4 regions of the Devosia sp. Root105 genome follow, and region 3 is predicted to be linked to each of the others. Evidence: predicted binding sites of a transcription regulator. Region 3 holds the regulator's gene; each other region holds the start of a gene.
What was found. The regulator LexA, encoded in region 3, represses DNA repair genes until DNA is damaged. The targets are predictions, from matches to a motif close to TGTTCNNNNTGTGTTCNG.
Positions count from the first base shown of each region.

Region 1: the regulator LexA is predicted to act here: its motif matches at 1,742-1,759, upstream of recA (recombinase RecA).
Region 2: the regulator LexA is predicted to act here: its motif matches at 1,826-1,843, upstream of ASC68_RS25805 (helicase-related protein).
Region 4: the regulator LexA is predicted to act here: its motif matches at 1,673-1,690, upstream of dinB (DNA polymerase IV).

Region 1 covers NZ_LMCR01000016.1:384,911-387,998, forward strand. Annotated here, with positions in the region: gene alaS (alanine--tRNA ligase) at 1-146, opposite strand, end outside; gene recA (recombinase RecA) at 593-1,669, opposite strand; gene araD1 (AraD1 family protein) at 1,925-2,917, shown strand.
Region 2 covers NZ_LMCR01000020.1:67,144-70,231, reverse strand. Annotated here, with positions in the region: gene ASC68_RS25805 (helicase-related protein) at 1-1,737, opposite strand, end outside; gene ASC68_RS25800 (hypothetical protein) at 2,298-2,708, opposite strand; gene ASC68_RS25795 (DUF3108 domain-containing protein) at 2,909-3,088, opposite strand, start outside.
Region 3 covers NZ_LMCR01000016.1:99,488-102,575, forward strand. Annotated here, with positions in the region: gene ASC68_RS16480 (winged helix-turn-helix domain-containing protein) at 1-1,468, shown strand, start outside; gene lexA (transcriptional repressor LexA) at 1,618-2,340, shown strand; gene ASC68_RS16490 (2-dehydro-3-deoxygalactonokinase) at 2,611-3,088, shown strand, end outside.
Region 4 covers NZ_LMCR01000001.1:730,805-733,892, reverse strand. Annotated here, with positions in the region: gene ASC68_RS03415 (aminoglycoside phosphotransferase family protein) at 1-566, shown strand, start outside; gene ASC68_RS03410 (NAD(P)-dependent alcohol dehydrogenase) at 642-1,607, opposite strand; gene dinB (DNA polymerase IV) at 1,713-2,960, shown strand.

The DNA of each region.
Region 1 (3,088 bases), 290 kb from region 3:
ACGTTCTTGAACTGCACCATGCCGGCATTGGTGAACATCAGGGTCGGATCGTTCCGCGGCACCAGCGGGCTCGATGCGACTTCTTCGTGACCATTGTTCGCGAAGTAGCTCAGAAAGCTCGACCGGATATCGTTCACGCTCGTCATGACGGGTCTCTTACAGACAAATGGCGAGGCCATGAGCCCCGCCAAGAACAACAGGAAAGGCCTTCTATCGCGGGGCTTGCGGTTGTGTCCAGCGCAGGGTGGGGAGAGGTGTCAGATTGGGTGCGTAGGACGCGGAGATCGCACTGTCGTCAGTCCCGCAACAAGCACCGGCCGTCATCCCGGCGAACGCCGGGACCCAGTGCAACAAACATTCCGCCAACGTCGACCCATCCGACCTTGCTGTGACGGACCGGCGGGGTTCGTACCCAGTCCATTGTCCGAGCAGTGGGTCCCGGCATTCGCCGGGATGACGGCCGGTGGATGGGCACAATTGAGTTTACCCACCAGCGCCGGCGTGAATGGCACGATCGTGGAAACGCAACCCACCGCTCAAAACGAAAGGGCGCCACCTGGGCGCCCTCTTCTTCACATCCCGGCGGGTCCGATCACGCGTCCCCGTCGTCGCCCTCGTCACCTTCCGGCCCGGCCAACAGCGCTTCGCCGAGGATGCCGGAGCTTTCGCGCACGCCCTTTTCGATCTGGTCGGCGATCGCCGGGTTGTCCTTGAGGAACTGGCGGGAGTTTTCACGCCCCTGCCCCAGCCGCTGGCTGTCATAGGAGAACCAGGCGCCGGACTTCTCGACCAGTCCCGACTTCACGCCGAGATCGAGCAGTTCGCCGGTCTTGGAGATGCCTTCACCATACATGATGTCGAACTCGACCTGGCGGAACGGCGGAGCCAGCTTGTTCTTGACCACCTTGACGCGTGTCTGGTTGCCGATGACTTCCTCACGCTCCTTGATCGCGCCGATGCGGCGGATATCGAGGCGGACCGAGGAGTAGAACTTCAGCGCATTGCCGCCGGTCGTGGTTTCGGGCGAACCGTACATCACGCCGATCTTCATGCGGATCTGGTTGATGAAGATCACCATCGCCTTCGACTTCGAAATCGAGCCGGTCAGCTTGCGCATCGCCTGACTCATCAGGCGCGCCTGCAGGCCCGGCATCGAATCGCCCATCTCGCCTTCGAGTTCGGCTTTCGGGGTCAGTGCGGCCACCGAGTCGACCACCAGCACGTCGACGGCGCCGGAGCGCACCAGCGTATCGGCGATCTCGAGCGCCTGCTCGCCGGTATCGGGCTGCGAGATCAACAGCTCATCGACCTTCACGCCGAGCTTCCTGGCGTAGATCGGATCGAGCGCATGCTCGGCGTCGACGAAGGCGGCGATGCCACCGTTCTTCTGCGCCTCGGCCACCACATGCAGCGCCAGCGTGGTCTTGCCCGAGCTTTCCGGCCCGAACACTTCCACGATGCGGCCGCGCGGCAACCCACCGATGCCCAGTGCGATATCCAGTCCGAGCGAGCCGGTGGAAATCGCCTCGACCTGGGCAATGGCGCCCTCGCCGAAGCGCATCACCGTGCCCTTGCCGAAATTCCGCTCGATCTGGCTCAGCGCTGCTGCCAGCGCCTTCTCCTTATCCATCGATCCCTCAATAACTCGTAGAGGCGCAACAGCAGCCATCACCGGTCTCCCTTATTCCACTTCGGTCTGCGCCGCGCAAACCGATAAGATGTCCATCTAATGTACTCATTCTGTTCTCATTTCGTTTCCAAATCGTCAAGGGGGTAAATTCGCTGTTCCTTACGCACCGGCGCCTTGCGATTCGACCGCTGCGCACCCTTGGCACCCGCGTTGGTGATCTACATCCAAAATCCAAATGCAATCGCGGCTGCGCCGCGCTATAGGGCGGCAACGAAAATCAAGGGAATGGGCTTCATGCATCTCATCCAGTTCCAGGACGACAAGGGCGCGCGCGCCGTCGGCGCCACCGAAGGCGGCGTCACCAGCGTGGTCACCGGAGCCCAGAGCGTCTATGCGCTCGCTGCCGAAGCCGCCGAGCGCGGGCTGTCGCTGCGCGCCGTGGTCATCGAGAAGGGCCTCGGCGCCAAGCTCGATCGCGAGGCGCTCGCCCGTGAGGGCCGCCTGCTTGCCCCGATCGACCATGTCGATCCGTCGCACCTCTACGTCACCGGCACTGGCCTTACCCACCTGGGTTCGGCTTCGACCCGCGACGCCATGCACAAGTCGAACCAGCAGCAGGCTGAAGCGCCGCTGACCGATTCGATGAAGATGTTCCGCATGGGTCTCGAAGGCGGCAAGCCCGCGCCGGGCGAGATCGGCGTGCAGCCCGAATGGTTCTACAAGGGCAACGGCTACACCGTCACCGCGCCGGGCCAGCCGATCCCCTCGCCTGCCTTCGCCAAGGACGCCGGCGAGGAGCCCGAGATCGCCGGCATCTACTATATCGGCAAGGACGGCACGCCTTTCCGCCTTGGCTTCGCGCTCGGCAACGAGTTCTCCGACCACGTGACCGAGCGGGTGAACTACCTGTTCCTCGCCCATTCCAAGCTCCGCTTCTGCTCGTTCGGGCCGGAGCTGCGGGTTGGCGAGCTGCCGCGCAACGTCTCGGGCATGTCGCGGATCCTGCGCGCCGGCAAGGTGCTGTGGGAGAAGCCGTTCCTCTCGGGTGAGGACAACATGAGCCACACCATCGCCAACCTCGAGCACCACCACTTCAAGTACGACCTGTTCCGCCAGCCGGGCGACATCCACGTCCACATGTTCGGCACCGCGACGCTGAGCTTTGCCGACGGCATCAAGACCGAGCCCGGCGATGTGTTCGAGATCGAGGAAAGCCAGTTCGGCCTGCCGCTGCGCAATGCCGTCGCCTGGAACGACGACCGGCCCGTGACCATCCGCCAGCTCTAAGGGCTGGCCATCGTTGAGTTTTTGAGGAGCCGGGCCATGTGCCCGGCTCCTTGCTTTTCGGCCTTTTCCACAGCGTGCACATTTCGGCCCCCTCCCCGCCCAGATTGATGGGCGATGTTGCGGGCGTTCTCTTGGCAATTTGGTGCAAATCCGATCGATCGGCCTCAGCCG
Region 2 (3,088 bases), on a different contig from region 3:
GAGGCGCGGGGTGAACAGCTGTTCGCCCTCGACCAGGTTGGCGATCACCTGGCCGCGCCAGCGTACATAGCCGTCGGTGGCGAGCACCAGCTCTTCGTTGGGCGCACCGGCGACTCGCTCGGCGCGTTTGGCGATTTCAGGCGCCACGACCTGCGCCGCGGCTGCCGCCACGCCTTTGGCATCGCCACCTTCCGACCGAGCCAAGGTGAAGCGGAAGCCCTCGATGGAGCCAATCAGGTGGCCTTCGAGGCTCACCTCGCCGCGGTCGTTAATTTCAGGCGATACCATATGCTTGTCTCTCAGGTGGCGCATAAGCACCGAAGTGCGACGATCGACGAAACGTTGAGTGAGACGCTCGTGCAGAGCGTCGCTCAGTCGATCTTCAATGTCCCGGGTCTTTTCGCGCCAATATGCGGGGTCTTCAAGCCAGTTCTTGCGGTTGGCGACAAAGGTCCATGTCCGGATCTGCTTGATCCGATTGGAAAGCGTATCAATGTCGCCTGTGACATTGTCGCAGAACCGCACCTGCTCGGCAATCCAGTCGGCGTCGACATGGCGGTGGCGGGTGAGGTCGAGATAGATGCGGGTAATGATCTCGCCGTGCTGCGCCGGCGAGATATCGCGGTAATCCGGGATGCCGCAGCACTCCCATAAGAGCCGCACCGCCGCCTCGCTTTTTGCCGCAGCGCCGGCCTCGTTGCGGGCGACGAACTCCAGCGCATGCTGGTCGGTGGCGACGGGAACGCGGGTCAGGCCCCTGAGCGTGGGCGTCTGGTCGAGGCTATGGCGCAGGTCTTCGATCGAGGCGAAATCCAGCTCCGCGTTGCGCCATTGTATCACCCGGATCGGCTCGAAATCATGGGTCTCGAGGCGCTTGACCAGTTCCTCGTCGAAATCGGGGGCGTGGCCGGTGACGCCGAAGCTGCCGTTGTGCATGTGGCGGCCGGCGCGGCCGGCGATCTGGCCGAACTCGGCTGGGGTCAGCTGCCGGGTCTGGTGGCCGTCGAACTTGTGGTCGTCGGCAAAGGCGACGTGATGCACGTCGAGGTTGAGGCCCATGCCAATGGCATCGGTGGCGACGAGAAAATCGACGTCGCCGTTCTGGTACAGGTCGACCTGGGCGTTGCGGGTGCGGGGCGAGAGCGCCCCCATCACCACGGCGGCGCCGCCGCGTTCGCGCCGGATCAGCTCGGCGATGGCGTAGACCTGGGTGGCCGAGAAGGCGACGATGGCGGAGCGCTTGGGCTGGCGGGAGATCTTCTTCGAACCGGCGTAGAGCAGCTCGGAAAAGCGCGGGCGCTGGATGATCTCGGCATCGGGCAGCAGCGCGCGGATCAGCGGCGTCATGGTGGCGGCGCCGAGCAGCAGGGTTTCACTGATGCCGCGGGCATGCAGCAGCCGGTTGGTGAAGACGTGGCCGCGGTCGAAATCGGTCGCCACCTGGATTTCATCGATGGCGACGCATTCGACCGGCACGTCGAGCGGCATGGCCTCGACCGTGCAGACCCAGTAGCGCGGTTTGGCCGGAACGATCCGCTCCTCGCCGGTGACCAGCGCCACGTGCTGGGCACCGATCCGGTCGACCACCTTGTGGTAGACCTCGCGGGCGAGGAGCCGCAGCGGCAGGCCGATCATCCCCGAGCGGTGCGCGAGCATCCGTTCGATGGCGAAGAAGGTCTTGCCGGTATTGGTGGGCCCAAGGATCGCCTTGAGCGAGGAGGCGGAAGCGGGAGTCATCGCGCCCTATTTAGGTGATCGAAAGCCAACAAACGAGTGTCTCGTCGCGGAACAAATAAGCGAGGTCGCTGGCGCTGGCGTTAACCATTGGTACGAACGAAGAACAAACCGGAAAGGAATCGGTTGCGACTCGGAAATCCGTGTTTGTTCACTACAGCATATGGTGGGTGGCTTGGTCAGCGACCCGCTAGCGCCACGGCATTCCTGTGGCATCCGGCGCAATCCCCGGAAATCGCGTTCAGGAAGGTTTCGAAGCGGTTAATTGCGGGCGGTTTAGGGCTCGAATCGGCCAAGTGTGAACGAGGCGTAAAGCCTTCACCCGCAAAGATTTTTGTGGCCTTCATGCCTTAGGTGCCTGAACAATGGCTGCTCACGCCGCCGCGTTGGCAAAATAGCCGTTGACCGTCCCGGAATGACACGCGGATTTTGGTAACACCCGGTTAACCATGATTTCCGCCGCCCGGCCGGCAGCCCCACTTGGAGGCATGCCGGCACGAGGGACCACGGGTCTGTTGCCGGTGGTCCGGGGCGCGGAAGTCGGGGGCAGCGGCCCCGGGGTTTTAGCACTCGGCGACGAGTGGGACCCAGTTGGACTGGATGGGCGTGCCGGCGACGACGACGCGGTATTCGGCGTCGACTGGATTGTTGATCACGAGATTCTGCGTGTAGCTGCCCATGACGATGCCGTTGGCGCCCTTCACGGTGGTGACAGCGTAAGGACCGCCGACGGCGCCGCCCTTCTTCACCAGCAGAATGTTGATGGTGCCGGGCTTGTTGGTTTCGACCCAGGCGGTGAGCTTGCCATTGCCCGGGCAGATATTGTTGGGCGGCGGGATGATGCCGAGCTGGATGCTGGTCGGCACGAGCTTGCCCGGGCCGGGGGTGGCGATCTTCAGGTCGAGGGCACTGGCGGCGCCAGCGAGCGCGACCGTAGTGGCGAGAGCGGCGATGCCGAGTTTCACGATGGTCATCAATTCCTCCTTGGCGCGAGCCTTGGAGGAGAAAATGCCGTCGCGCGCTTGAACGCGTGCTGAGGCAAGGGTTTAGCTGACGTTCATCGCCAGAGCATTTCACCGTTCGTTGAATCGGTGAATGCTCTACGTCTTTGATGTGGTCGCGCTTTCGAGGTGGAAAAGTCTGCAACTTTTCCTGAAAGCCGCAGGGGGTACGGCTATTCGGCGAGCTCGGTCAGCACCACCGAGAGGTCACCGGCTTCGGTGGTCACCAGCGCCCGGTAGGGGATGTAGTAGCCGGCTGCCTGGAGCGGCGCGTACCAGACGAGGATGCGCTCGTTCCTGGCGAGATAGGTGGTGATCTCGTTGTTGGTATAGTGCCCGGAGATCGGGGTGTA
Region 3 (3,088 bases):
GCTCACCGCTCGGGGTGGACATGCAGTGCGATACCGTCTCTCCCGCCCCTTGCGCGCCTACGCCGCCGAACGGCTCGCCGCGTCAGAGGATTTGCCTCGGACGGCACGGCGTCATGCCGACCTCGCCCTGTCGCATGTCATCAATGCCCTCGAGGCGTGGCAGAAGCTGTCACGTGCCGAGTGGCTGGAACGGCATGGCGACCTGGTCGAGGAGGTCCGCGAGGCACTCGACCGGTGCCTTTCGCCGCATGGCGACCTGGACGCCGGCGCCCTCCTCGCGGCCCATGCGAGCCCCCTGCTGCTGCGGGGTGGCCACTATGACGAGATGCGTAGCCGCGCCGTGACAGCTCTACGGGCCGGAGCGCTTCTGCCAGCCAAACTGCGGTTCCGGCTGCATCTGCAACTGGCGACGCTGACGGAAGATCGCGCCGGTCCGCTGCGCATCGAAGGCCGGCACTTGCTCGAGGCGGCCCGCCTTGGCCGCACCATGGCCGCCGCATGGGCCGATGCGGAACTTCTGCTGGTCCGCTCGGCCCTGGCGCTGCGCACCGGTCACCTCCAGCGCTCCGCCGGGCTGTCGCAGGCGGCTCTTGCCAATGCCCGCGCTGCCGGACGTCGCGATCTGGCGCAAACCGCGGACCGGTTGCAGGCTGAGGCGCTGCACTATGCCGGCGACCATGCCGCCTCGGCCCGCCTCGCCAACGCCATGATCGCTGGCCCCGACTGGCAATTGCCGGCGCCGCTCGCCATTCTGACCTCCCCGCCGAGGGGCGCCCTGCGCGTCCTGGAGGCGCGCCGGCTGTGGCTGCTGGGCAAGCCCGACCAATCCCGCCACCTGCTGTTCGAGGCGCTGAACTTCGCGGCCGAGCAAGGTCCCTGGGCCCTCTGCGAAGCGATTGGCCTGGGCGCCTGCCCTTTGCTGCTGTGGTACGGCGAGGATGACCGAGCCGTTGGCTACATCACGCAACTGGAGCGCGCGGCCGAGCATGCCGGGCTGCCGCTCTGGACCTCATGGGCCGATCTCTACCGCAAGGTGATGATCCACATCGCCGTCCGCGAAGGCCGTCGCAGCGAAAGCGCCATCCTGTTGCAGCCGGCGAGCTTCCTGCAGGCCGAGACCTGGGTGACGCTCACCGGCTCGCTGCGCGGGCTGAAGCTCTCCCCCGAACACAGCAGCGGCTGGTGCCGACCCGAGATCCTGCGGGCCTTCGCCCTCGCGAGGGTCGCCGATGGCGATATCGAGGCCGGCACGCGGCTGCTGCGGGAGGCCATCGATCTCGCTCGAACCCAGGGAGCGCTCGCCTGGGAACTGAGGGCCACGATGAGCCTCGCACGCCTGTGGTCGAGGGACCGGCGGACTGCCGCCTACGAGCTCCTTGCCGGCACTCACCACGCCTTCACCGAAGGCAAGGCTACCTCGGACCTCCTTGCCGCCACGGCCCTCCTCCGCCGCCTCGCCAATGGGTGACAGCAGCGGCGTTCCTGGACCCGACACCTGCTCATTCCGCTCGCTGCGCCCCCAATCGTAACGCAATATTCACCGCTCGATTGCAGAACATAACTGGAACACGTATAACACGTTCAGTCTTTGTTCCGATTCTGCTCACGGAGCCGCCCATGCTTACGCGCAAGCAACACGAACTGCTGATGTTCATCCACGAGCGGATGAAAGAGTCCGGCATCCCACCCTCGTTCGACGAGATGAAGGACGCGCTCGACCTGAGGAGCAAGTCCGGCATCCATCGGTTGATCACCGCGCTGGAAGAGCGTGGCTTCATCCGGCGCCTGCCCAACCGGGCCCGCGCGCTCGAGGTGATCAAGCTGCCGGATTCGATGAACCCCTCGCTCGGTGGTCGCAAGGCCCGCTTCGAGCCCTCGGTCATCGAGGGTAACCTCGGCAAGGTGTCGGCGCCTCCGGCCCGCCCCTCGGCACCGGTGGTCAATGCCGACTCCTATCGGGCGGTGACGATCCCGGTAATGGGCCGCATCGCGGCAGGCACGCCGATCGAAGCGATCCAGACCCACAGCCACTCCATCATGGTGCCGCCTGAAATGCTGGGGCCTGGTGAGCACTATGCACTGGAAGTCCGCGGCGATTCGATGATCGACGCCGGCATCTTCGATGGCGACACCGTGCTGATCAAGAAGCAGGACGCGGCCTCGACCGGCGAGATCGTGGTCGCCCTCGTCGATGACGAGGAAGCGACGCTGAAGCGGCTTCGCCGCCGCGGCAACTCCGTTGCGCTCGAAGCGGCCAACCCGGCCTACGAGACCCGCATCTTCCCGCCTGACCGGGTGAAGGTGCAGGGCCGGCTGGTTGGCCTCTTGCGCAAATACTGACCTCCAGACCCACCGCCAATCGGGTCCTTGGGCCGGCAGCCTTGCCGGCCCTTTTTCTTATGAAACCGAACCTCCCCGCCGATATTTGCACTAGGGCCGGGCCGGCAAAGACGTTACGGTCCGCGCCGCCAAGGGAGGCTTCAGGCATCCTCGGGCAGCGCCTCCATGCAAATGGCCGTCGCGATCGTACCAGGAGAGTGGACAACCTTCCCGATCGCGCTTTAGCGGCATGGCGGTGCGCAGCAAACGTGCAGCGCCAGGGAGAAGGTTTTGGCAGCAGAGGTCGAATGGGTCGCCGTTGATTGGGGCACTTCCAATCTGCGCGCATGGGGCATCGACGCCGCCGGCGAGATCGCCTTCGCGCGCTCGTCGCCGGATGGCATGGGTCGCCTCAGCCGCGAACAATACCCCGATGTGCTGACCTCGCTGCTCAGCGGTGTCGCCGAGGATGTCGAAGACGTGCTGATCTGCGGCATGGCCGGCGCCCGCCAGGGCTGGATCGAGGCCCCCTATCTCGACGCGCCGGCCGAGCTTGGTCGCCTCGTTCAAGGCGCGGTGGCGCCCGACATGCCCGGTCCGCTCAACCCCCGCATTCTTCCCGGCGTCTGCCTGCGTGATGTCGGCGCCGAGGACGTGATGCGCGGCGAGGAAACCCAGTTGCTGGGCCTGTCATCGTTGCTCCCGGGCTTCTCCGGTCTGGCGGTGATGCCCGGCACCCACAGCAAATGGGCGCTCCTCTCTGGCACCA
Region 4 (3,088 bases), on a different contig from region 3:
CAGCCGGTCCCTATGCCGGCCGCTGGGGCCTCGTCATGGACCGCGCCCCGGGCCAGCCGCTGGCCAGCCTCGCCGCCGCCGACCCGGCGCTGCTGCCCGCGGCGCTCGAGGCCATGGTGCAGCTCCACCTCGCTATCCATGCCCGCACCGAAGTTCGCCTTTCGCCGCTGAAGCCGCGCCTCGCCGACCGCCTCGGCCGCGTCGACCTCGAGGCCGCACTGCGCGCCAGCCTGCTGGAGCGGCTGGCGGAACTGCCAGAGGGCAACCGCCTCTGCCATGGCGATTTCCACCCCTTCAACATCATCGGGCCGCCCGGCGCCGCGATGATCGTCGATTGGCCCGACGCCACCTCCGGCCCACCCGCCGCCGACGTCGCCCGCTCCTACCTCCTGATGCGCCACGGCGCCGGCCACGAGTTGGCCGACGCTTACCTCGAACGCTACCTTGCTACCGGTGCGCTGACCGAAACCGAGGTCCGCGCCTGGCTGCCGATCATCGCCGCGGCGCGGTTGGCCGAGAACGTGCCGGAGGAGAACGAACGGCTGCTGGCGCTGGCGCGGGGGTAGCTGGCCTCGAACTCACCCACCGGTGTTCTTAGCTGGGTTCGAGCCTCAAGAGGCTCCGCAACGGCCCACACGCCCTCACGGCACCACCACCAGCTTCCCCAGCGCCTGCCCGGCGCCGATCCGTTGAAACGCCGCCGCCGTCTCCGCCAGCGGATAGACCCGGTCGATCGCCGGCGTCACCGCGCCGGCCGCGATCAGCGCCCCGAGCTCCGTCAGCTGCCCCGCATCCGGCTGGTGCAGCACCAGCCCGAGCTGCTGCCCGCCAGGCTTCGAGCTCATCGCCCCGAGCGTTGCCACGGCAAGGATGGTCGGTGTCGTGCCACCCACCACCGCCAGCCGCCCGGTAGGCGTGAGCGTGCGGCGGAACTGCGCCAGCGGCCGCGACGCCACCATGTCGATGATCAGGTCATACCGCTCTGTGCCCGCCGCAAAGTCCTCGGCGCGATAGTCGATCACCCGCTCCGCCCCCATCCTGCGCATCAGCTCGAGCTTCGCTGCCCGGTCGACGCCGGTCACGTCAGCACCGGCGCGCTTTGCCAGCTGGATCGCAAACGTTCCGGCGCCGCCACCCCCGCCATTGACCAGCACCTGGTCGCCGGCCCGCACCTCGCCCTTCCAACGCACGCCTTGCCACGCCAGCAGGCCCGCCTGCGGCGTCGCTGCGGCGGCTTCGAAGCTCACCGGGTCGGGGATCCTGGCCAGCACCGCTTCCGGCGCCGCGACATACTCGGCAAACCCGCCCCAGTTCGCCCCGCTGAGATCGCCGAACACCCTGTCGCCAACGGCGAGGCGACTCACCCCTTCGCCCAGCGCCTCGACGATGCCGGCAACGTCGGCGCCGAGGATCGCGTGCTGCGGCCGCCACAACCCGCCCAACCGCGCGAGGAACGGCTGGCCGCGTAAGAGGTCCCAATCCCATGAATTGAGTGACGCCGCCTTGACCCGGATCAGCACCTCGCCCGGCCTCGGAACCGGCTGCGCCACCTCGGCGAGCCGCAGCTGCTCCACCCCGCCATATGCCGAATAGACCATTGCCCGCATCGCGCCCTCCCGATCCCCCGCAGCACCATCCGCCGCCGGCGAGCCGCTTGACAAGCCCAACGCTTCGTTCGCTTTATGTTCTCATTGCGCCACGGAGAATCCCGGATGGAGCCCGCCGCCACGATCCTCCACGCCGATCTCGATGCCTTCTACGCTTCGGTCGAGCAGCTGCTGAACCCGGAGTTGCGCGGCAAGCCGATTGCCGTCGGCGGCGGCGTGGTGCTGGCCGCCTCCTACGAGGCCAAGGCCTTCGGCGTGCACGGCGGCATGTCCGGCTGGGCGGCCAAGGAACTCTGCCCCGAGCTGATCTTCACCGGCGGCCATTTCGAGGAGTACCAGCGGCTGGGCGACGCGGCGATCGGCATCCTCGACGACTACACCCCACTGGTCGAGCGCATCTCGATCGACGAAGCCTTTGCCGATGTCGCCGGCTGCGAGCACCTGTTCGGCAGCCCCGAAACCATTGCCCGCACGGTTCGCGCCCGCGTCCGGGCCGAGCTCGGCCTCCCCATCTCGGTCGGCGTGGCGCGCACCAAGCATCTGGCCAAGATCGCCTCGCAGGTGGCCAAGCCCGATGGTCTCGTGGTGGTCGATCCGGTGCGCGAGCTCGAGTTCCTGCACCCGCTGCCGGTGAGCCTGATGTGGGGCGTCGGCCCGGTCACCGAGGGCAAGCTCGAGGACGAGGGCATCCTCACCATCGGCCAGCTGGCCGAACAGCGCACCGAGTGGGTGCAGCATATCCTCGGCCATGCCGCCGGCGAAAAGCTCAGCGCGCTGGCTTGGAACCGCGACCCGCGCGGCATCGTCACCAACCAGCGCGCCCGCTCCGCCGGGGCCCAGTCGGCGCTCGGCAAAAAGCCGTTCATCGAACGGATCTACCGGCCGACCCTGCATCACCTCGCCGATCGCATCGCCTCGCGGCTCAGGGTGAAATCCTGGCACGGCCACACCATCACGGCGCGTGTCCGCTTCCGCGACCTGCGCGCCGTCACCCGCTCGATCACCATCGACCAGCCGATTTCGGCCACTGTGAGCCTCGCCGAGATCGCCGAGGACCTGGTGCGGGTCGTCCAGGCCGATCACCCCGACGAGCGCACCATCACCCTGCTCGCCATCTCGGTGGCCCAGCTCGAGCGCGATCCGCTGGTGCAGCTCGAACTGCCGCTCGACCTCGCCGACGACGCCCGCCGCCCCGGCACCCGGCGCGGCGCCTCGCGCCTTAGCGCCGATCGGGCCATGGACGCCGTCCGCATCCGCTTCGGCCGCGAAGCCATCGGCTATGCCTCGGCGACGCTCGAGCTCGATCGCTCAGTCCCCGACGCCTTCCGCGGCTTGGCGGAAAAGCCGCTGTAGAGCGCATCAGCACTTTGTGATTGAGCTCGGCCTGGCCTACCCACCGGGTGTCATCCCTGCGAAAGCAGGGACCCAACTCACAGCCCGCGCCAGCCGATAGATGGCTCCCTGCTTTCGCAGGGATGACA